Regions from separate parts of the Streptomyces amakusaensis genome, predicted to be linked through region 3. Evidence: riboswitches for the same ligand, from Rfam matches in the RefSeq annotation. Region 3 holds a riboswitch; each other region holds the start of a gene.
The links. A riboswitch is a leader RNA that binds a small molecule or an ion and turns the genes downstream of it on or off. The one in region 3 is predicted to bind cyclic di-AMP.
Positions count from the first base shown of each region.

Region 1: linked by a shared signal. The riboswitch ahead of ABD371_RS34785 (M23 family metallopeptidase) and the one ahead of ABD371_RS08455 (M23 family metallopeptidase) in region 3 are both predicted to bind cyclic di-AMP.
Region 2: linked by a shared signal. The riboswitch ahead of ABD371_RS00455 (transglycosylase family protein) and the one ahead of ABD371_RS08455 (M23 family metallopeptidase) in region 3 are both predicted to bind cyclic di-AMP.
Region 4: linked by a shared signal. The riboswitch ahead of ABD371_RS26990 (M23 family metallopeptidase) and the one ahead of ABD371_RS08455 (M23 family metallopeptidase) in region 3 are both predicted to bind cyclic di-AMP.

Region 1 is NZ_BAAASB010000040.1:16,678-22,135, forward strand. Features, by position in the region: gene ABD371_RS34780 (PrsW family intramembrane metalloprotease) at 1-1,154, shown strand, start outside; gene ABD371_RS34785 (M23 family metallopeptidase) at 1,207-2,319, opposite strand; cyclic di-AMP (ydaO/yuaA leader) riboswitch at 2,331-2,487, opposite strand; gene ABD371_RS34790 (PP2C family protein-serine/threonine phosphatase) at 2,731-3,816, opposite strand; tRNA gene ABD371_RS34795 (tRNA-Met) at 4,057-4,130, opposite strand; gene ABD371_RS34800 (MerR family transcriptional regulator) at 4,315-5,061, opposite strand; gene ABD371_RS34805 (RNA polymerase sigma factor) at 5,096-5,458, opposite strand, start outside.
Region 2 is NZ_BAAASB010000001.1:104,433-109,890, forward strand. Features, by position in the region: gene eno (phosphopyruvate hydratase) at 1-774, opposite strand, end outside; gene ABD371_RS00455 (transglycosylase family protein) at 1,033-1,782, opposite strand; cyclic di-AMP (ydaO/yuaA leader) riboswitch at 1,786-1,959, opposite strand; gene ABD371_RS00460 (transglycosylase family protein) at 2,217-3,326, opposite strand; gene ABD371_RS00465 (cytochrome P450 family protein) at 3,455-4,744, opposite strand; gene ABD371_RS00470 (nucleoside triphosphate pyrophosphohydrolase) at 4,817-5,458, opposite strand, start outside.
Region 3 is NZ_BAAASB010000004.1:207,599-213,056, forward strand. Features, by position in the region: gene ABD371_RS08450 (SGNH/GDSL hydrolase family protein) at 1-117, opposite strand, end outside; gene ABD371_RS08455 (M23 family metallopeptidase) at 268-1,314, opposite strand; cyclic di-AMP (ydaO/yuaA leader) riboswitch at 1,319-1,539, opposite strand; gene ABD371_RS08460 (tyrosine-protein phosphatase) at 1,962-2,774, shown strand; gene ABD371_RS08465 (DUF6126 family protein) at 2,808-2,972, opposite strand; gene ABD371_RS08470 (XRE family transcriptional regulator) at 3,028-3,648, opposite strand; gene ABD371_RS08475 (aspartate aminotransferase family protein) at 3,725-5,119, opposite strand; gene hpnH (adenosyl-hopene transferase HpnH) at 5,206-5,458, opposite strand, start outside.
Region 4 is NZ_BAAASB010000017.1:72,418-77,875, forward strand. Features, by position in the region: gene ABD371_RS26980 (bifunctional acetate--CoA ligase family protein/GNAT family N-acetyltransferase) at 1-2,281, opposite strand, end outside; gene ABD371_RS26985 (HPr family phosphocarrier protein) at 2,363-2,644, shown strand; gene ABD371_RS26990 (M23 family metallopeptidase) at 2,759-3,535, opposite strand; cyclic di-AMP (ydaO/yuaA leader) riboswitch at 3,549-3,711, opposite strand; gene ABD371_RS26995 (M16 family metallopeptidase) at 3,922-5,289, opposite strand; gene ABD371_RS27000 (M16 family metallopeptidase) at 5,316-5,458, opposite strand, start outside.

The DNA of each region.
Region 1 (5,458 bases), on a different contig from region 3:
GCGCGCTGGTCATCCTCGCCCTCGTACGGGAGGAGACCGGCCCGGAGGGCTTCCTCGTCGGGCTCGGGCTGGCCACGCTCCCCGTGCCGCTGCTCGTCGCCGCCTTCCGCTGGCTGGACCGGGTCGAGCCGGGCCCCTGGCGGAATCTGATCTTCGCCTTCGCCTGGGGCGCGTTCGCCGCCGCCCTGGTGGCGATCCTGGCGAACTCCTTCGCGGTGCGCTGGATAGCGACCGCCACCGCCGACCCCAACAGCGCGGAGGGCCTCGGCGCGACGGTCATCGCACCGGTGGTGGAGGAGTCCGCGAAAGCGGTGGCGATCCTGCTGATCTTCATCTTCCGCCGCCGGCACTTCACCGGGATCGTCGACGGTGTGGTGGTGGCCGGTCTCACCGCGACCGGCTTCGCCTTCACCGAGAACATCCTCTATCTCGGCACCGCCTTCGGCGAGGACCAGGAGCTGGGCCACTCCGGGCTGGAGTCGGTGACGGCCGCGACGTTCTTCGTCCGGATCGTCATGTCGCCGTTCGCCCACCCGCTCTTCACCATGCTGACCGGCATCGGCTTCGGCATCGCCGCGCTGGCCCCGCGCCATCGGCGGTTCCGCCGGTGGGCGCTGCCGCTGCTCGGCCTCGTACTGTCGATGGGCATGCACGCGCTGTGGAACGGCTCGGCCTCGTACTGGGGCCCGTGGGGCTTCTACGCGGTGTACGGGATGTTCATGGTCCCCACGTTCGCGCTGCTGACCTGGCTGACCGTCTGGACCCGGCAGCGGGAGCTGCGGACGATAGCGGCCGAGCTGCCCGCCTACGCGGCGGCCGGCTGGCTCTCGCCCGCCGAGCCGCAGGCGCTCTCCTCGATGAAGGCGCGCGCCTCGGCCCGTGACATGGCCCGCCGGACACTGGGGGCCGCCGCCGCGCACACGGTCTCCGAGTACCAGCGGTTCGCGACCTCGCTGGCCTTTCTGCGGCACCGGGCGGGCCGGGGAGCCGCCGACCCCGACTTCGTCGCCCGTGAGCAGGAGCTGCTGCACCACATGTGGCAGCGGAAGGAGGTGGCGGCCCCGGCGCTGACGTACGCGGCGAGGGCGACGGGCCGGGTGTGGGTCCCGCCGCCCCACCGTGACTACGAGGGCTACAACCCGTACCGGCGCTGAGCGGTCAAAGCGTGAGCCGGACGGTGAATCGGGCCGTGGCTCGGGCCGTGGGTCAGACCGTGAGGCCCTTGCCCCGCAGCCAGGCCATCGGGTCGATGCCCGAGCCGCCCGAGGTCTTGATCTCCAGGTGCAGATGCGGGGCGGAGGAGTTGCCGGTGGAGCCGACCCGGCCGATGGTCTCGCCGGGGGCCACCTTCTGGCCGGCGCTCACGGTCATCGAGGACAGGTGCGCGTACCAGGCCTCCGTGCCGTCGGAGAGCTGGAGCACGATCAGATAGCCGTACGCCGCCCCGGACCAGCCGGCGGACTTGACGGTGGCACCGCCCACGGCCTTGACCGGGGTCCCGGCCGGAGCGGCGAAGTCGAGGCCGGTGTGCTGGCCGGAGGACCACATCGGGCCGGACTGACCGTAGGTGGCGGTGATCCGGTACGAGGAGGTCGGCAGGGAGAAGCTCCCGGTGAGCTTGGCGACGCGCTCGGCCTCGGCCTTCTCCGCCGCCTTCGCGGCGGCGGCGTCGGCGGCCTTCTTCTCCTCGGCCTTCTTCGCAGCGGCCTCGGCCTCGGCCTTCTTCTTCGCCTTCTCCTCGGCTTCCTTCTCGGCTTCCCTCTCCGCCTTCTCGGCGGCCTTGGCCGCCTTCTCCGCCGCGGCCTTCTCGGCGGCGGCCGTGGCAGCGGCCTCGGCTCCCGCCTGCTGCTCCTCGGCCTGCTCCAGGATCCGGGAGCGCAGCGCCTCGGCGGCGGTGGTCCGGGAAGCGCCGACCTCCTCGCCGATGCCGCCCATCGTCTCGTACGAGGCGGTGTCCGCGGTGTCGGCGGTGTCCGGCTCGGCCGCGTCGTCGGACATGAAAGACCCGACGCCGGGAAGGTCTTCGACGTCGGGCAGGGAGTCGACGAGCGCGTCGGGGAGGGATATCGAGACGGCCGGCTTGTTCTGCGCGGTGGCGATGCCGCCCGCGCCGACGGCCGCAATCACGCCGACGCCGAGCACGGTGGAGCTGCGGGCGAATCCGCCGCGCTGCTTCATCACACGATGACGGTGCCGGCCGCGCACCGGACGGACGGTCTCGGCGGTGGGGTTCCACTCACCGACGGACGGTGCGGCTCCGCCCTCGCTGAAGACACCGGTCCTGAAAGGCGATTCCGGGGCAGGGGTGTTGGACGCCACTGAGGCGCACTCCTTTCCTTCCTTCTCGCCTACCGGGTTAGCTGACGGGTTCGGAGCAGGAAGGTCTCCTACGGGCCTCGCACACCGCGCACCGCACGGCGAGCCAAGCCCGATTCACCCCAATTGGTGGTTCCCCGGTTCCCTTGCGGAATTCGGCGCTCGCGCGCGGCGCCGTCCTGACGACGGCTGGGACGACCGCGCTGCGTTATCGAACGTTAATAGACACGCGGACCGGATTCCAAGTTGTTCCCAGTGATCTTTAATTACTTTGCCATGAACTTACCCGGACACATGCGGGCGGATTCGGGCGACTTGAGCCACCGTCGGAAACCTTCGCGAAACTGACAGTGTATCAATTGTTATCAGAGGGCTGCGTTTCGGCTACGCACAGTGCAGACCTTTATGTCACCTTCACGGCCAGAGCACGCCCGGACCGGCCCCCGCCGGAGGCGGACGCTCCGGTGCCCGGACCACCGCGAGCAGGGCCATGTCGTCCGTCGACCCCCCGCCGGTGTGCCGCCGTACGTCGTCGAGCAGCTCGTCCAGCAGCTCCCCCGGGCCGGGGAAGATCCGCCCGCGCAGCCGCAGCACCGGGTCGTAGAACTCGCCCCGCGCGTTCCGCGCCTCGGAGAGCCCGTCGGTGTAGAGCAGCAGTGTGGCCCCCGGCGGCAGCGGGTACTCCTCGGCCCGGTCCGGCCGTACCCCCAGCTCGCCCATGGAGAGCGGCAGCGCGTACTCGGCGGGCTCCAGGGAGACCAGCCCGCCGTCCGCGTACAGCAGCAGCGGCGCGGGGTGGCCCCGGTTCACCAGCCGCAGGACGCCGCCGCCGCGCGGGATCTCGGCGAGCACGGCGGTGGTGAAGGCCTCGGCGGCGTCCAGGGTCTCCCGCCGGTGGGACTCCCGGGTCAGCGCCCGCTCCAGCCGCCCGGTCACCCCCTCCAGCGAACTCTCCTGCTCGGCGGCCTCCCGGAAGGCGCCGATGGCGACCGCCACCGCCTCCACCGCGCCCAGCCCCTTGCCCCGTACGTCGCCGACCACCAGCCGTACGCCGTGCGGGGTGTCCTGTACGGCGAAGAGATCGCCGCCGATGAACGCGTCCGCGAGCGCCGCCTCGTAGCGCGCGGCGATCCTCAGGCCGCCGATCTCCTCGGCGGGGGTGGGCAGCACGGCCCGCTGGGCGGTCTCGGCGATCACCCGGGCGGAGGCCAGCCGCTCGCTGCCGCGCCGGATGACCCGGTTGATGAGCAGGGCCAGACCGGAGACGGTGATCACGGTGGCCAGCTCGGTGTAGGCCATCGGCTCGGCCAGCATGCTCTTGTAGAAGTGGAGCCCGATCACCGCGGCGGTCGCCGCGATCCCGGTCCACAGGGTGGTGAGCCAGGAGAAGAACGGGGCCGCGATCAGCGGGGCGGCGGCGAACATCGGCGCGGCCGTGTACCGGGGCGGGGTGAGCAGATCGAAGATCACCCCGCCCGCGATCATCAGCGCGGGCAGCATCCGGACGAAGCGGCGGGCGACGCCGCTGGGCTGCTCCTCCTGCTGCGCCAAGGGGGCTCTCCCGACCGGTGCGTCGCCGAGACGGCTGCGGGCACGGTTGCCCCGCACCCTCAGGCTCGCCGTAAGCGGGCATCGGTGCGAGCCGCCGCCGTCCAACCGGGCGAACAAAGCGGCACCCACAAAAGAAAACGACCGTGGCCCGGAACTTCTTCTCAGAAGTTCCGGGCCACGGTCTTTCAGTAGCGGGGACAGGATTTGAACCTGCGACCTCTGGGTTATGAGCCCAGCGAGCTACCGAGCTGCTCCACCCCGCGTCGGTAAACACAACTCTACGCCATCCGGAGCGCGGTCCTCTCCACTTTCCCCCGGGGCCCGGGGAGCGCCCCCGGGCCCCGGGCCCTCCGGCGGGTAAAAACTCGCCGCTTACTGCCCTTTTCGCCCGCTTTCACCGGCCCGTGGAAGCTTGGAGAGGCCGGAAAACCCGGGCTTCCCGACCCCTCAATCGGTCAGATTCCGCTCGCCGAACACCCTCATCGCCTCGCGGACGAAGGCCGCCGTGCCCGCCCCGTGCCGGTCATAGTGGGCGGCGAACCGCTCATCTGTGACGTACATCTCCCCGAGTCCGATGAAATGGCTCTTCGAGGGAGCGCTCACCACCGAGAGCCAGCGGTACTGCCGGCCGGCGATCTCCTGCACCTCGTCGCCGTCGGCGGCCAGCCCGGCCGCCAGCGCGCGGGCGAAGTCCTCCGCCACGGCGGTCTGCTCCCGCTGGTGCTCCCGCCGCTCCGCCTCGCCGAGCGAGCCCCACCACCGGTCGCCGCGCCGGTACGCCTCCCGCCCCCAGCGCTCGGTCACCTCCTTCTCGTACTTCGTGTGATCGAAGCCGTCGAGCACTTCCTCGGCCATCAGCTCTTCCCCTCGCTCGGTCTTGTGGAGAGTGGTCCGCACCGAGGCGATCTGCCGCCCGATGCGCTCGCGCTCCTGTTCGAGAAGGCCCAGATGGGCCCGGAGCGCCGCCGCGGTGTCCCGCTGACCCCGCAGCGCCTCGGCGATCGCGGGCAGACCCAGGCCCAGTTCGCGGAGCAGCAGAATCCGCTGCAACCGGACCAGGGCCTCCGGCCCGTAGTAGCGGTAGCCATTGCGTCCCACCCGGCTGGGTTCGAGAAGCCCCAGCTCGCCGTAGTGCCGCAGGGTTCGGCTCGTCGTCCCGGCACGCCGGGCGATCTCCTGGATCGACCACTCCATGACTGAGACGCTAAATCTTGACGTTACGTAAAGGTCAACCCGGATTCCGGGGAAGAATCCGGGCGGCCCGGCTCCGGAGGTACTCCGCCTCCGGCACGCTCAGCGTCCGCCCGGCGGCCAGCAGATACGCGGCCCTCGCCCCCTCCCCGTCCCCCGCCCGCTCCAGCAGATGGGCCCGCACGGCGTCCAGCCGGTGGTACCCGGCGAGCCGGTCCGCCAGCGCGTCAGCCTCCGCGAGACCCGCCTCCGGCCCGTGCACCATGGCCACCGCCACGGCCCGGCCGAGCGCCGCCGCCGGCTCGGGGGTGCGGCGTACGAGCAGGTCGTACAGGGCAAGGATCTGCGGCCAGTCGGTGGAGTCGGCGTCCGCCGCCTCGTCGTGCAGCGCCGCGATCGC
Region 2 (5,458 bases), on a different contig from region 3:
GCCCTCGAAGGAGTAGACGCCGTCCTTGTAGAACTCGGAGGCGGCGACGTCGAGCGCGAGCGCGATGTCCTGGCCGGGGGTGTAACCGGCCTCCTTGATCGCCTCGAGGATGAGGTCGAGCGCGGCCCGGTTGGAGTCGAGGTTCGGCGCGAAGCCGCCCTCGTCGCCGAGGCCGGTGGAGAGGCCCTTCTGCTTCAGGACCTTCTTGAGGGTGTGGTAGACCTCCGCGCCCCAGCGCAGCGCCTCGGAGAAGGACTCCGCGCCGATCGGGGCGATCATGAACTCCTGGATGTCCACGTTGGAGTCGGCGTGCGAGCCGCCGTTCAGGATGTTCATCATCGGAACGGGCAGCAGGTGCGCGTTCGGGCCGCCGAGGTAGCGGAAGAGCGGCAGGTCGGAGGCCTCGGAGGCGGCGTGCGCCACGGCGAGGGAGACGCCGAGGATGGCGTTGGCGCCGAGCGAGCCCTTGTTGTCGGTGGCGTCCAGGTCGAACATGGCCTGGTCGATCAGGCGCTGCTCGGTGGCGTCGTAGCCGACCAGCTCGGGGCCGATCTGCTCGATGACGGCGAGGACGGCCTTCTCGACGCCCTTGCCGAGGTAGCGGTTCTGGTCGCCGTCACGAAGCTCGATGGCTTCGAAGGCTCCGGTGGAAGCACCGGAGGGAACGGCAGCACGGCCGGTGCTGCCGTCGTCGAGGCCAACCTCGACCTCGACCGTGGGGTTGCCTCGGGAGTCCAGGATTTCCCGGGCTACGACGACGTCGATGGACGGCACGAGCATCTCCTTATGGGATGTGACGCATGGAATGCAGGGTCTCATTGGCCTTGCGACAAGAGCCTAACCGTCCAGCGGGTCACACCCGGCGGATGCCCGCCCCCCGAGACGGAAGAACCCGCTTTTACCGACTGGTAACGAGACCCTCGACGAATAGCACCCCGGCCCGGCGCGTTCGGGGGAAGCGCGCCGGACCGGGGTGGTCCACTGCCCGGAGAGCGCCTTTTCCCAAAGACGCTCCACAAAGGGAGGGGCGGATCAGCTCAGGTCGAGCAGCTGGCCCGGGTAGATGACATCGGCGTCCTGGACGATGTCCTTGTTCAGCTGGAACAGCTCGCCCCAGCCGCCGTCGACCTTCTCGGCCGCGGCGATGGTGCTGAGGGTGTCGCCGGCCTTGACCTCGTACTCGCCGTCGCCCTTCTGGAAGCCCTGGACCTTGGCGGCGGGCTTCGACTGGGGCTGCGCGGCCTGCGGGGCCGGGGCGGGGGCCTGGGCGCGCTCGGAGCGGGTGGTCGGGACCTCGGCGCGCTGCTGCTGGGGCTGGGCCTGCTGCTGCGGCGCCTGCTGCTGGGGCTGGGCCTGCTGCTTGGGGGCCTGCTTGACCGGGGCCGGGGCCGGGGTGGTGCCGGTGTACGGGGTGTTGGAGAGGCCGACGCCACAGCTCGGCCACGCGCCCTTGCCCTGGCCGGCGAGGACCTTCTCGGCGGTCTGGATCTGCTGGGCCTTGGTCGCCTTGTCGGCGGTGGGGGCGTAGGCGGTGCCGCCGTACGCGGCCCAGGTGGAGGCCGAGAACTGGAGGCCGCCGTAGTAACCGTTGCCGGTGTTGATGGACCAGTTGCCGCCGGACTCGCACTGGGCGACCTTGTCCCACTCGGCGGCGGTGGCCGCGGACGCGGTGCTCGCGCCGATCAGCGGGGCGGCGACGGCCGCGCCGGTGACACCGGCGAACGTGACGACGCGGACAGCCTTGGACGGGCGACGGTGCTTGCCCTTGCCGGAAAACAGCATGGAACTTCTCCTCACCGACGCCTGCGAGGTGAGCTGTCGGGTTCGGGCCAAGTGAGTTGCCCGGCCGCGCGTCCTAGCGCGCGGCTTCACCCCAAGCCGGTTCCCGCCGTCGTCTCCAACGGCCGGTGCCCGGCGCCTACCTGGGTCCCCCGCTCCTGCCTTCGGCGCACTCAAGCGTCGATTCCCTTCGACCGACGGCAGGATTCGGCGTGACGGTCGACGGGGCCCGCGGTGGCGAGCGGTTCGAACCGTAGACGCAGCTCTCCCTGTTGTTCAAAGGAGCACAACGGGGAGAAATCGCCCATCCCATCACTCCGGTACCTGGCGTTTCCGCAGGTCGGGGATGGAATGAGCGATTCCACTTAGCGTTTCGCATCCAATGCGACAAAGAGATGCTTGTCTCATTCGAGCAAACTAGGACAGAAGCGCCCTAACTACCCCTGCTGTGCGGCGAGGTCGAGGCTCTGGCCGGGGTGGATGAGGTCGGGGTCGCCGCCCACCGTCTCCTTGTTCTCCTCGTAGAGGGCGTTCCAGCCGCCGTCGAGCTTCTGTGCCTGCGCGATGGCCCAGAGGCTGTCGCCGGGCCGGACGGTGTACGCGCCGTCCTTCCCCTCTCCGGCCTTCCCGCCCGCCTTCTCCTCCGCCTTCTCTCCCGTGCCGGGCGTCCGGGTGACGCCGTCGCGGGCCGGGGAGTCGCCGCGGGAGACATGGCCGGGGTCGGCCTCGCGCTCGGCGACCGGGTCGCCGGAGGCGTCCGTCCCCTCCGAGGCCGGCTCGCCCTGACCGGCCCGTGCGCCCTGCTCGCCCTGATCGCCCTGCTCGCCTTGTTCGTCGGCGCGGGGCGGGCCGCCCGCGGCCGAACCGGCGTCCCCGCCGGCCCGCTCGCCGGAGTCGGCGGTCCGCTGCGGGGCGGCCGGCTCCTTCGCGGGCTCGCCGCGGTGCTTGCCGGGGCCCTTCTCCTTGTCCTGGCCCTTGGCCGCGTCCTTGACGGCCTCGGCGGCGTCCTTGGCCTTCTCCCGGTCCGCGCCGGGGCCGGTGCCGCCTGCGCGGTCCGCGCCGCTGCCCACGCCCTGGGTCTCGGCGGGGGCCGGAGCGGCGGACTCCGTGGCGGAGCGCTCGGCCTTCTTCGGCTCGGCCGGGGCTGCGGACGGCTCCGAGCCGCCGCCGGCCTTGGTGGTGAGCCCGGCCATCTCGGCGCAGGAGGCCCACGCCTTCGCGCCCTGCGCGGCGAGGACCTTCTCCGCCACGGCTATCTGCTGCGAGCGGCTGGCGAGGTCGGCGCGGGAGGCGTAGTCCGTACCGCCGAACGCCTCCCAGGTGGCCTGCGAGAACTGGAGTCCGCCGTAGTAGCCGTTGCCGGTGTCGGCGCTCCACGCGCCGCCGCTCTCGCACTCCGCGACCCGGTCCCATGTCGTGGACTCGGCCGCGGTGGCCGATCCCGCGCCGAGCAGCGGGATCGCGATGGCGGAGCCCGTCACCCCTGCCGCGACAACGAGGGCCGGGACCTGACGGGGTCGGCGATGTCGCCCATTACCGGAGAGCATGCGGTTGCCTTTCGCCTGACTGCTTGAGACGGGGTGAACGTAGCCGCACTCGAACATGAGTCACAAGTCGATGCAGCGGAGATCACGCGAAAGTCACAATGATGACGGAGTGTCAGTTCAGTGCCGTTTCAACGGCTCCCGAACTCCACCGGCAGGGTGCGCAATCCACGCATAATCAGCCCGCCGCGCCACCTCAAATCGGCCGGATCGGCGGCCAGACGGAGGTCCGGCAACCTTCTGAGCAGGGTCGCGATGGCGGTTTGTCCCTCCAGCCTGGCGAGCGGCGCACCGAGGCAGTAGTGGATGCCGTGGCCGTATCCCAAGTGCTGATTGTCACGCCGGGAAAGGTCGAGAACGTCCGGTTCGTCAAACCGGTCGGGATCCCGGTCGGCGGCGGCCAGCACCACGAGCACGGGGTCGCCCGCCGCGATCCGCTCGCCGCCGATGACGAGATCCTCCGTGGCGAACCGCCAGGTGGCCACCTCCACCGGACCGTCGTGGCGCAGCAGTTCCTCGACACCGGTCTCCAGCAGTCCTGTCTCGCCCGCCGCCAGGGACGCCTGGAGGCGCTCCCGCTCCCCCGGATTGCGGAGCAGTGAGTAGACGCCGTTGCCGATGAGATTGACGGTGGTCTCGAAACCGGCGAAGAGAAGAATGAAGGCCATCGCGGCGGCCTCGTTCTCGGTGAGATGCTCGCCGTGGTCACTGGCCCGGATCAGCCCGGAGATCAGATCGTCTCCGAGGTTCTCGCGTTTGCGGTGAATCAGCTCGACGAGATAGCCGCGCATTTTCTTCACCGAGCGGGCCACACCGCCCCGGGGGCCGCCGCCGTGACGAATCATCATTCCCGCCCAGTCGCGGAAGTCGTCCTGGTCTTCGCGGGGAACGCCCAGCAGGTCACAGATGGCGTAAATGGGCAGCGGAAAAGCGAACTCATGGATCAGATCGGCCTCGCCCCGCTCCAGGAAACCGTCGATGAGCTGATCGGTCAGTTCTTGCACCCGGGGGGCGAATTCGGCCACCGTGCGCGGGGTGAAGGCCTTGGACACCAGCCGCCGCAGCCGGGTGTGGTCCGGCGGGTCGATATTGAGCAGATGAGTCATCAGCTCGGCCTTGCGCTCCCCCGGAATACCGGTTTTCCCCTTGGCGTGCGCGGGCTCGTCGTGGTGCGCCGGATTCTTCGACAGCCGCTGGTCGGCGAGGGCCTGCCGGGCGTCGGCGTAGCGGGTGACGAGCCAGGCCTCGACGCCGCTGGGGAGTTCGGTGCGATGGACCGGGGCGTGCTCGCGGAGCCAGGCGTAGGCCGGGTAGGGGTCGGTGGCGAACTCCCAGCTGAAGAGTTCGGGGACGGGTCCGGGGGCGGGGGCGGATCCGGGGGAGGAGGTGGGGGTGGTGCCGGGGGCGGGGGTGCTGCTCACTCCCCGACGGTATCCGCAGGGCGGGGCCCGGGCCCGCCCGGCCTCCGCCGGGCCGGGCGGGGTGTGTGTGTTCTACCGGGTCGGCTGTCCCTCGGCCGCCCGGATCGCGTCGCGGTAGGCGCGGCCGGCCGCGCGCAGCGCCGTCTCCGGGTCGGTGCCGGACTCCTCCGCGCGTACGGCGAGGGCGAGCAGCTCGTACCCGATGCCCTCACCGGCGGGCGGCGGGACCGTGAGGCCCGCCTTGCGCGCCCGGAAGGCGAGCTTGGCCGCCAGCGCCAGACCGGGCTGGCCCAGCGGGACGCCGTCGGTGACCGAGTCGCGGTCCTTCTCGGCGGCCTTCGTCCGCAGCCAGTGCGCCTGGACCTCCTCGGGGGTCTCGGCACGGGCGTCGCCGAAGACATGGGGGTGCCGGTGGATCAGCTTCTCCACGAGCGTCCCGGCCACGTCGTCCACGGAGAAGGGCTCCTCGCCGTCCTCCTCCGCGATCCGCGCGTGGAAGACGACCTGGAGGAGTACGTCCCCCAGCTCCTCGCGCAGTTCGTCGCGGTCGCCCTCCTCGATCGCCTCGACCAGTTCGTACGCCTCCTCGATGCCGTACTTGGCGAGGCCCTGGTGGGTCTGCTCGGAGGCCCAGGGGCACTCGGCGCGGATCCGGTCCATGATCTGTACGAGGTCGAGAAGCCGGGCTCCGGGGAGGTCGTACGAGCCGGGGAG
Region 3 (5,458 bases):
CCAGCCGATGTAGCTCCCGTCCGGTCCGGGGTCTCCGACGCCCTCGGTGAAGCTGTCACCGATCGCCGCGTACGACCCGATCTCGCCCTTGGTCTCTGTTCTCGAATCGTCTGCCACAAGAACTCATCTTGTCCTTACAGATGTGACCTACGCGACCGTAAGGAGGGGTTGACGGGAGGTGATCTATACCACCGCGTGATATCGACCGGACGGGAATACGGCCGAATCCCCTCGCAACGCGGTGCGGTACGAGGGGATTCGGGTGTTTCAGAGGGAGACGCCGTGCTGGCGGAGATACGCCACCGGGTCGATGTCCGAGCCGTAGCCGGCGGCGGTGCGGATCTCGAAGTGAAGGTGAGGGCCGCTGGAGTTGCCGGTGGAGCCGGAGAGGCCGATCCCGGTGCCGCCGCTCACGCTCTGCCCGGCGGAGACGGAGAGGGAGGAGAGATGGGCGTACTGCGAGTGGGTTCCGTCGGCGTGCCGGATGACGACCTCGTTGCCGTACGCACCGGCCCAGCCCGCGGAGACGACGGTGCCAGGACCGACGGACCGTACGGCGGTGCCGGTGGGGGCCGCGAAGTCGACGCCGGTGTGGTAGCCGCTGGACCACATGGCACCCGAGGCGCGGTACGCGGTGGTGACCGCGGCGGAGGCGAGCGGGGTGGTGTAGCCGGAGGAGTCGGCCGGCGCTTCGGCGGCAGGCTCGGCCGGGGCAGGAGCCGGGGCGGGGGCCTGGGCCGGGGCGGCGGGCCGGGCCGAAGGCCCCGCAGCGGCAGCCGGAGCGGGCGCGGGAGCGGTCTTCGCCTGCGGGGCGGCGGGCGCGGCGGGCGCGGCCGGGCCCTTGCCGCCGGCGGCGGGTGCCGGAGCCGGGGCGGGCGCGGCCGGGCGCGCGGCGCGGCCCTGGCTCGCGGTGCCCTGCGTCCGCGCCTCGGTCCGCCCGCCGAGGGTGAGTTCGAGGCCGGGGTGGATCAGCGAGGGATCGTCGCCGACGGCCGCGCGGTTCTTCTCGTACAGCTTCTGCCAGCCGCCGACCCGGTGCTTGTCCGCGATCTTGGAGAGGTGGTCGCCCGCGACCACCCGGTAGACGGCGGGGGCGGGGGCTTCGGCGGGCCGCGCGGCGGCCACGGCGGGCGCGGCAGCGGCGGGCACGGCAGCGGCGGCGGGCGAGGCGGCCGGGGCCGACCGCTCCGCCGCGTGCGCGCCGGTCGCGACCGTCAGCGGCAGCGCGATGGCCGCGCCGTCGCCGGGGGCGGCGACGTAGCCGCGGGTGAGGGTGCTGGTTCTGGGACGGCGGTGCTTACCCTTGGCGGGCATGGGGCGTTCCTCTCCGGCGCCTGCGAGGTGAGCTGTCGGGTTCGGGCTGGAGATGCCCGGCCGCGCTCGTCGCGCGACTTCACCCCCAGGGCCTGTCTGACGGATCAGGCTGGACCAGGGCCCGCGAGCCCAGCAAGATCCGTCAGACAGGCCCTGGCCGTCCGGAGATCCGGGCCGGCGTACTGACTTGGGTCCCCCGCTCCTGCCACGCGGCGATGGGGATGGGAATCCGGTCGGCGGCAGGATGAGGCGGTCCGTCCGGATGGCCGTGACCGTAGACGAGCCACCAGGAGCGGAACAAGCTGTTCCGATTGAGCCGGATGATCCACCGCGCGCGGGCCCGGGGGATCCGGTGACCCTGCGTGGAGCCCGGAACCCCAACTCCGTTCACTGCGTCGAAAACGGCTTCCGGCACACCGCCACGGACGGTCACCGCTATGACCCTGCTCACCACCCGCACCCCATCTACCCCATAGATGGGTCAAGTTATGAGCAATAATCCAATTCGGCCAGAAGCGACTAATGCCTCTATTCGTATGTGCCGGGCGGTCCCGAATCTTCCCAGAACGCCGGGAAGGCAAGATGATCGTCGAGAACACTCCGCCGTCGGCGAGCCGCGCCGACGGCAGTGACCTTCAGGAGTCTTTGTGACACAGCAGCTGCCGCAGGTCCCCTCGACCGGGCCCGAGCTGGTCGGAGTCCGCAATTTCCGCGATGTGGGCGGGCTGCCGACCTCGGACGGCAGGCGCACCCGGTTCGGGCGGCTCTACCGCAGCGGCCACCTCGCCCACGCGACGGAGAGCGACATCGCCTTCCTGAGCACGCTGGGACTGCACACGATCTTCGACTTCCGGACCCCGGCCGACATCCGGATGGACGGGGCCGACGCCGAGCTCCCCGGCGTGCGCCAGGTGAATCTGCCGCTCAGCGATCCGGCCGAGGGCGTGGAGTTCTGGAGGATGGTCCGCAGCGGCGATCTCGGCCGGCTGCGGTCGGTCATGGCCGACGGCAAGGGCGAGGAGCGGATGAAGGAGTCGTACCGGCTGATCGTCCGGGAGCGGACCGGCGAGCAGGGCCGGATTCTGCGCGCCCTCGCGGAGGACAGCGTCCCCGCGCTGATGCACTGCGCGGCGGGCAAGGACCGGGCCGGTCTGTCGATAGCGATCGCCCTGCTCGCGGTGGGCGTGGAGTGGGAGGCGGTCGAGGCGGACTATCTCAAGTCCGGCGATCCCCGGCAGCGCTACCGGGTGCGCCACGGCGACAGCTCCCCGACCGGGACCTCCCCGGAGGTGCTGGAGCTGATGGCTCCCCTCCTCGACGCGCGCCCGGAGTATCTGCGGGCCGCGTTCGACACCGTCGAGGAGATCTGGGGCACCACCGAGCGCTATCTCACCGAAGGGCTGGGGATCGGCCCCGAGACCCGTGAGCGGCTGCGCGAACGGCTCCTCACCGAGGACTGAGGCCGGGTCGGGCGGCGCGGCCCGGGCGGACCGTCACTTGCCGCCCATCTCGAACAGCAGATAGAGGAACCCGGCCAGGATGTGGCCCGCGATCAGATAGGCGAAGAGCCGGACGATCATTCCCATCGGGAACTTGCCCTCCTGCTTGCCCTTGGACTTGGGCTTCTCGGGCAGGGGCGCGGCGGTGTTCTCGGACATGACGGTCCTCACTTTCGGGACTTTCGGGCGTACGGAACTGCGGACGGCGGAATGCTCAGGCGTGCGGATAGAGGTCGGGGCTCTGGAGCAGGGTGTGGGCGAAGAGCAGCTCGGCCCCCTCGCGGGAGGCGGCAGCGAGCCGGTGCGGGGTGAGCGAGTCGTAGTGCGCGCTGTCACCGGGGCCCAGCTCGTGCACGGACTCCCCGAGGGTGAGCTTCAGCCGCCCGTCGAGCACGTACATCCACTCCTCTCCGGGGTGGACCCGCACCAGATCTCCCTGGGCTCCGTACGGGACGATCAGCCGCAGCGTCTGCATGGCCCGGCCGGGCGATCCCACCTGGTGGTAGGTCCAGCCGTCGGCGAAGGCCGGCTCACGGCTGCCGCCCCGGATCACCGGGTCGTGCTCCGGCGACAGCTCGCCCAGCAGCTCGGCGATGGTCGTACCGTAGATCCTGGCGAGGGAGAGCAGCATCGGCAGCGAGGGCTGTCGGCGGCCGGTCTCCAGCCGGGAGAGATGCGCGGGCGAGAGGCCGGCCCGCTGGGCGGCGGCCTCCAGGGTGAGGCCGCGGCGGCGGCGCAGATCACGCAGCCGGGGCGCGACATCGGCCAGCTCGGCCGAGAAATCTCCCGCGGGAGACCGGAGGTCCGGGGGATGGCCCCCGGGAGGACTCTGCATGGATCCATTGCGCCAGGAAACTGCCTCTGAGGCAAGTTTCTTGCCCCAGAGGCAAAATCCCTGGTGAAACCCCTGGTCAGCGGTTGGCCAGCGCCTGTCCCACCAGGGTCCGGCCGAAGTCCCACAGCAGACCGCCGCCGGAGTGCGCGTCGTCCATGACCGCCGTGAAGGCGTCGAGGAAGCGGTCCACCTCCCGCTCCCCGATGGTCAGCGGCGGGATCAGCTTGATCACCTCCAGCCGGTCGCCGGAGACCTGGGTGAGGATCCGGTGTCTGCGCAGCAGCGGGACGACCACCATCTGCGCGAAGAGTCCCTTGCGGGCCGCCTGGAGCATGGTCCAGCGACCGCGCAGCTTGAGCGAGACGGGACGGCCGAACTCGATTCCGGTCATCAGCCCCCGGCCGCGCACCGCGTGCAGGAACTCGTAGCGGTCCACGAGCGCCGCGAGCCGGGTGCGCAGCAGTTCGCCGGTGGCGCGCGCGTTGGCGACGAGCTGTTCGTCCTCGATCACCGAGAGCACCGCCAGGCCCGCCGCCATGGCCTGGGCGTTGGCGCCGAAGCTGGCCGAGTGGACCAGCACCCGGTCCATCGAGGAGTAGACCTTCTGGAAGATCCAGTCCTTGCCGAGGGTCGCGCCGACCGGCACATAGCCGCCGGAGAGGGCCTTGGCCACGCAGATCAGATCGGGGTCCGCCCCGGGTTCGTGCTGGTGGGCGTAGAAGTCGCCGGTGCGTCCGAGGCCCGTCTGCACCTCGTCCGCGATCAGCAGCGCCCCGTGGCGGTGGAGCAGCTCCCGCGCGGCGGGCAGATATCCGGGCGGGGCCTCGTGGACGCCCTTGCCCTGGATCGGTTCCACGATCAGAGCGGCCACATCGCCCCGGTCCAGCTCGCGCCGGAGCGCGTCGAGGTCGCCGAGGGGGACGGCGGTGTCGGGGAGCAGCGGGGCGAATCCGTCGCGGAAGCCCGATTCGCCGTTGACCGAGAGGGAGCCGGTGGTCAGCCCGTGGAAGGCGTGGTCGCAGTAGAGCACCCTGGGTCTGCCGGTGGCGCAACGGGCGAATTTCAGGGCGGTCTCCACCGCTTCCGTGCCGCTGCTGGTGAAGAACACCCGGTCGAGGTGGGGGCTGTGGGTGAGGAGTCTCTCGGCCAGCAGTCCGGGCAGCGGCTGGCAGTCGAAGCGGGTGAGGTCGGCGAGGGAGGCGTCGAGGACGTCGTGCAGGGCCTTCCGTACGACGGGGTGGTGGCGGCCCAGGCCCATCACCCCGAAGCCGGAGAGCATGTCGAGGTAGTCGTCGCCGTCGGCGTCCCAGAAGTAGGCGCCCTCGGCCCGGACGTAGACCTTGTCGAAGCCGATGGTGCGGAGCATGCGGGGCAGTTGGTGGTTGAGGTGGCGGGTGTGCAGCTCATAGCGCTCCGAGCCGCGCTCGGCGAGCAGCCGGGCCAGGTCGAAGGGCGGCGACGGGTCGGTCATTCCTCATCTCTCCTGGGCTGGGCCTGGCCGGGGGCCGGACCGCGCGGCCTCGCGCGGTCCGGCCCTCCGTCGTGGCGGGCGTCCGCTCAGCCCCGGCTTCCGGACATCGTCTCGCGGGCCGCCCGAAGCGATTCCTTGAGCGATCCCATGGTGGCCAGGACGGCGGTGGGCTCGTAGCCGCAGTGCGCCATGCAGTTGGCGCAGCGCGGGTCCTTGCCCCGGCCGTACTTCTCCCAGTCGGTCTCCTCGATGAGCTGGCGGTACGTGGGGACATAGCCGTCGCTCATCAGATAGCAGGGGCGCTGCCAGCCGAAGAGGGAGTAGTTGGGGATCGCCCAC
Region 4 (5,458 bases), on a different contig from region 3:
CGATGTCGTCGTACTGCGGAACCTTGCCGGGCTCGGCCGCGCCGCGCCGCCACTGCGCGTATCCGACCGCCTGCGACAGCGCCCGTACGGCCCGCTCGGCGGCGGGGTAGGCGGGGATACGGCCCCGGCCGGGGCCGCCGGGGCCCGGCTCCGGGGAGCCTGTGCCATCGGGCGGGCCCGGTGGGGCCGGGTTCCCGGCGGCGGGCGCGCCGGGGGTGTCGGTGTGCCCGGCCCCTGCCCCGGCGCGCGCGCCGGTGGCGCGGTCCGGTGCGGACGGGTTTCCCGCGTCGGACGCTCCGGGTTCGGGGGCCGACGCCGTACGGGAACGGCCGTCGTCGGCGGCGGGCGTACCGGAGTGCCCGGACGGGTCGGCGGCGGTGGCCGGGCGGGGGCGGGCGCGGGTCGCGGCGAGGGCGCCGGAGAGGCCGCCCAGCTCCACATGGACCACCGCCACCGGCTTCGCCGGGGCGGGGGCCGCCGCGGCGGCCTCCCGGAGGGCCGCCGCCAGTACCTCGCCGTCGCCGGACTCGGACTCCCCGTTCTCCCCCACCCACGGGATCGCCGTCACCACCACGGCGTCGCAGCCGTCGTCGGCGAGCGCCCGGGCGAGGGCGGCGCGGAAGTCCGCCGGGGTGGCGTCCGTCGTCAGATCGAGCGGGGGCAGCGGGCGGAGCCCCTCCGTCAGGCACGCGTCGTAGGTCAGCAGCCCCAGCGACTCGGAGTTCCCGAGGATCGCCACCCGGGGTCCGGCGGGCAGCGGCTGGCCCGCGAGCAGCAGCCCGGCGTCGATCAGCTCGGTGACGGTGTCGACGCGGATCACTCCGGCCTGCCGCAGCAGCGCCCCCACCGCCGCGTCCGGGATCCGGGTCGCCCGGACGGCGTGCCCGGGCGGCTCGCTGCCGCTGTGCCGGGCCCCCTTCACGACGACCACCGGCTTGACGGCGGCCGTGCGCCGGGCGAGTCGGGTGAATTTGCGCGGGTTGCCGATCGACTCCAGATAGAGGAGGACGACATCGGTGTCCGGGTCCTCGTACCAGTACTGGAGGAAGTCGTTGCCGGAGACGTCCGCCCGGTTCCCGGAGGAGATGAAGGTGGAGAGTCCGGCTCCCCTCCGGTGCAGCCCCGACAGCAGCGCGATGCCGATCGCCCCGGACTGGGTGAAGAGCGCGATCCGGCCGGGCGCGGGCATCTGCGGCGCGAGCGAGGCGTTGAGCCGGGCCGGGGCGGCGGTGCTGATGATCCCGAACGAGTTCGGGCCGATGATCCGCATGCCGTACGAGCGGGCCTGGCGGACCAGCTCCCGCTGGCGGCGTCTGCCGTCGACCCCGCTCTCGGCGTATCCGGCGGAGAGCACGACGAGCCCGCGCACTCCGTGCTCACCGCAGTCGGCGACCGCCTCGGGCACCCGCTCGGCCGGGACCGCGACGATCGCGAGGTCGACCGTCTCCCCGGGCCCGCCGGTGATCTCGCCGGTGATCTCGCCGACGGAGCGGACCGCGGGCACCCCGTCGACCTCGTGCCACGAGGCGGGAAAGGCGCTGTTCACCGCGTAGACGCGGCCTTCGTACCCGCTGGCGACGAGATTGCGGAGCACGGTCCGGCCGACCCCGCCCGGGGCGCGTCCGGTGCCGATGACGGCCACCGAGCCGGGTGCGAGGAGCCGCTGCACGGAGCGGGCCTCGGCGCGCTGCTCACGGGCGCGCTGCACGGCGAGGGACTTCTCGGTGGGTTCGAGATCGAGGGTGAGATGGACGGAGCCGTCCTCGAAGCTCCGCCGCTGGGTGAATCCGGCGTCCCGGAACACCTTGATCATCTTGGTGTTCGCGGGCAGCACCTCGGCGGCGAACCGCCGGATCCCGCGCTCCCGGGCCACCGCGGCGATGTGTTCGAGCAGCGCGGAGGCGACCCCGCGCCCCTGGTGGGCGTCCTGGACGAGGAAGGCGACCTCGGCCCGGTCGGCGGGGGCGCTCGCGGGGCGGCCGGCGGCGTCGATCCGGTCGTAGCGGACGGTCGCGATGAACTCCCCGCCCACGGTGACGGCGAGCCCGACCCGGTCCACGTAGTCGTGGTGGGTGAAGCGGTGGACGTCCTTGGCGGAGAGCTGGGGGTAGGGCGCGAAGAAGCGGTAGTACTTGGACTCGTCCGAGACCTGTTCGTAGAAGCTGACCAGCCGCCCGGCGTCCTCGGTGGTGATGGGCCTGACGCGCGCGGTGCCCCCGTCGCGCAGCACCACATCTGCTTCCCAGTGATCGGGATAGGTCTGCTCAGCCGCGCTCCGCATGCCGAAAGCGTACGGCGGCCCCCCGGTCCCGTACCATGGCACACTGGTCTAGACAACCGATTTACCCCGAAGGGCAACACTATGGCTGAGCGCCGCGTCACCGTCGGCTGGGCCGAGGGCCTGCACGCCCGACCCGCCTCCATCTTCGTCCGCGCCACGACGGCCTCCGGCGTTCCGGTCACGATCGCCAAGGCCGACGGCAACCCGGTCAACGCGGCCTCCATGCTCGCGGTGCTCGGTCTGGGCGCGCAGGGCGGCGAGGAGATCGTGCTGGCCTCGGACGCCGAGGGCGCCGACGCCGCGCTGGACCGGCTGGCCAAGCTGGTCGCCGAGGGCCTCGAAGAACTCCCCGAGACGGTCTGACCCGACCCTGACCGCCCCGGGGCGGAGCGAAGCCGTGGTGTCCCGTTCGCGGGACACCACGGCTTCGCTTTTTTCAGGGCTTGGCTTCTCGGGCAGGGATCGGCCGGGGAGGGATCAGAGGGAGACGCCCCGGGCGCGGAGATAGGCGACCGGGTTGACGTCCGAGCCGTACTCGGAGCCGGTGCGGGCCTCGAAGTGGAGATGCGTCCCGGTGGAGTTGCCGGTGGAGCCGGCGAGGCCTATCTGCTGGCCCGGCACGACGGCCTGGCCGACGGCCACACCGACGGAGGCGAGATGGCCGTACTGGGTGTAGGTGCCGTCGTTCATCCTGATCACGACGTTGTTCCCGTACGCGCCGCCCCAGCCGGCCTCGACGACGGTGCCCGAGCCGACGGAGACCACGGAGGTGCCGTAGGAGGCGTGGAAGTCGATGCCGGAGTGGCTGCCGGAGGACCAGAGCGAGCCGCCGGTCTGGTAGCCGGTGGAGATGTGGGAACCGGCGATGGGGAGCTGGAAGGCGCTGAGCCGCTTCCGCTCGGCCTCACGCTCGGCACGGACCTCGGCCTCGCGGAGCTCCAGGGCGCGGGCCACGGCGCGGCGCTCGGCCTCCTCCGCGGCCTCGACCCGGGCGACGGCCGCGCGCTGCTGGGTGGCGGCCTGGTCGGCGACCTCGTCGGCGAGGGAGTCGGCCTCGGCGTCGGCGGCGAGGATCAGGGTCGTTCCGGTGTCCTCCATGGACGCCGTGGTGCCGGTCTCGGCGGCGACCGCCGGGGTGGCGAGGGTTCCGCAGACTCCGGTGGTGGCGATGGTGGCGGCTCCGGCGATGGTCGCGCTTCTGCGCGTCATACGGCTCGGGGCACGGTGTTTCCCGGTGGGGCGGGTCAACGCCATGGAGAGGCTGATCCTTTCCTTCCTTCTCGCCTACCGGGTTAGCTGACGGGTTCGGAGCAGGAAGGTCTCCTACGCGTCCCTCCGCGCGGACGCGAAGGCACACGATTCACCCCTGGGGACGGTGGGTCCCCGGCTCCCCGGGCTCGCGCCCTGTGGGGATTCGGCGATGGCTGCCCGTGCCACGAGTGCGGCGTACAGCGGGCGAACAGCCGGACCGACGCTATGCGCGCGGGCTTTCCTTCGCCAAACAGAGAGCGATTTTTGTTGCACATGCCACAGGGCAGACAGCTAGCTTCCACCTGATCAGCCATCAAAAGGGGCATTTAACTATCAAACGGCGGAACCCCGGCGGGTCATCACCGCCGGGGTTCCCTCCGCGACCTCAATCAGCCGGTGACAACGGTCACTTCGCCGATACCGAGCGCCTTGACGGACTCGGCGATCTGCCCGGCGTCGCCGACGAGCACCGTGACCAGCCGGTCCTCGGGAAAGGCGCTGACGACCGCGGCCGTCGCCTCCACCGTGCCCGTCTCGGCCAGCCGGACGTACAACTGGGCCTGGTAGTCGTCGGGGAGGTACTGCTCGACCTGGTCGGCCAGCGTCCCCGCGACGGAGGCGGCCGTCTCGAACCGCAGCGGGGCCACGCCCACCAGATTCTGCACGGCGACATCCCGCTCGGCGTCGGTGAGCCCCTCGGCCGCGAGCGTCCGCAGCACCTTCCAGAGGTCCTCCAGCGCCGGGCCGGTGTTGGGGGTGTCCACCGAGCCGCTGATGCCGAGCAGCGCCGTGCCCGAGCCGTCGGGGGCCGAGCGCAGCACCTGGCCGAAGGCGCGCACCCCGTAGGTGTAGCCCTTCTCCTCGCGCAGCACCCGGTCGAGCCGGGAGGTGAGGGTGCCGCCGAGGCAGTACGCGCCGAGCACCTGGGCCGGCCAGACCCGGTCGTGGCGGTCCGCGCCGACCCGGCCGATCAGCAGCTGGGTCTGGACCGCGCCGGGGCGGTCCACGATGACCACCCGGCCGGTGTCGTCGGCGACGGCCGCCGGCACCGGGCGCAGGGCGGCGGTGTCGCCCGTCCACTCGCCGAGGGTCTCGGCGAGCACGGCGTCGAGGTCGACCCCGGTCAGATCGCCGACGATCACGGCGGTGCCGGTGGCGGGCCGGACATGCGCCTCGAAGAAGGCGCGCACGGCGGCGGAATCGATCCGGGCGACGGTCTCCTCGGTGCCCTGCCGGGGGCGGGAGATCCGCAGGGAGGCCGGGAAGAGCTGGCGGTACAGCTCCTTGGCGGCCCGGCGGCCCGGGTTCGCGCTCTCGTGCGGGATCTCGTCCAGCCGGTTGCGCACCAGCCGCTCGATCTCGCTGTCGAGGAAGGCGGGCGCGCGCAGCGCCTCGGCGAGCAGCCCGAGCGCCTTGGCCAGCCGGGAGACCGGCACCTCCAGCGAGACCCGGACGCCGGCGTGGTCGGCGTGGGCGTCGAGGGTGGCCCCGCAGCGCTCCAGCTCGGCCGCGAACTCCTCGGCGGAGCGCTTGTCGGTGCCCTCGGAGAGGGCGCGCGCCATGATGGTCGCGACCCCGTCGAGCCCCTCGGGCTCGGCGTCGAGCGGGGCGTCGAGATTCAGCTCGACGGCCACCACCTGCTGCCCGGGGCGGTGACAGCGCAGCACGGTCAGGCCGTTGTCCAGGGTGCCCCGGTCGGGGGCGGGGAACGCCCAGGGCCTGGCCTGGCCCGCCTGCGGCTGCGGGTGGAACTCCATGGTGGTCAGCGGCTCGGCGGTGTCGGTCACTGGCGCGCCCCTTCCTCGTCGTCGCTCTGCTCGGTCGTGTCGGAGTCCGCCGGGGCCTCCTGGTCGGGCCGGTCGCCCTCGGCGGCGGCGACCGGTTCGTACACCAGCACCGCGCGGTTGTCCGGGCGCAGCCGGGCGG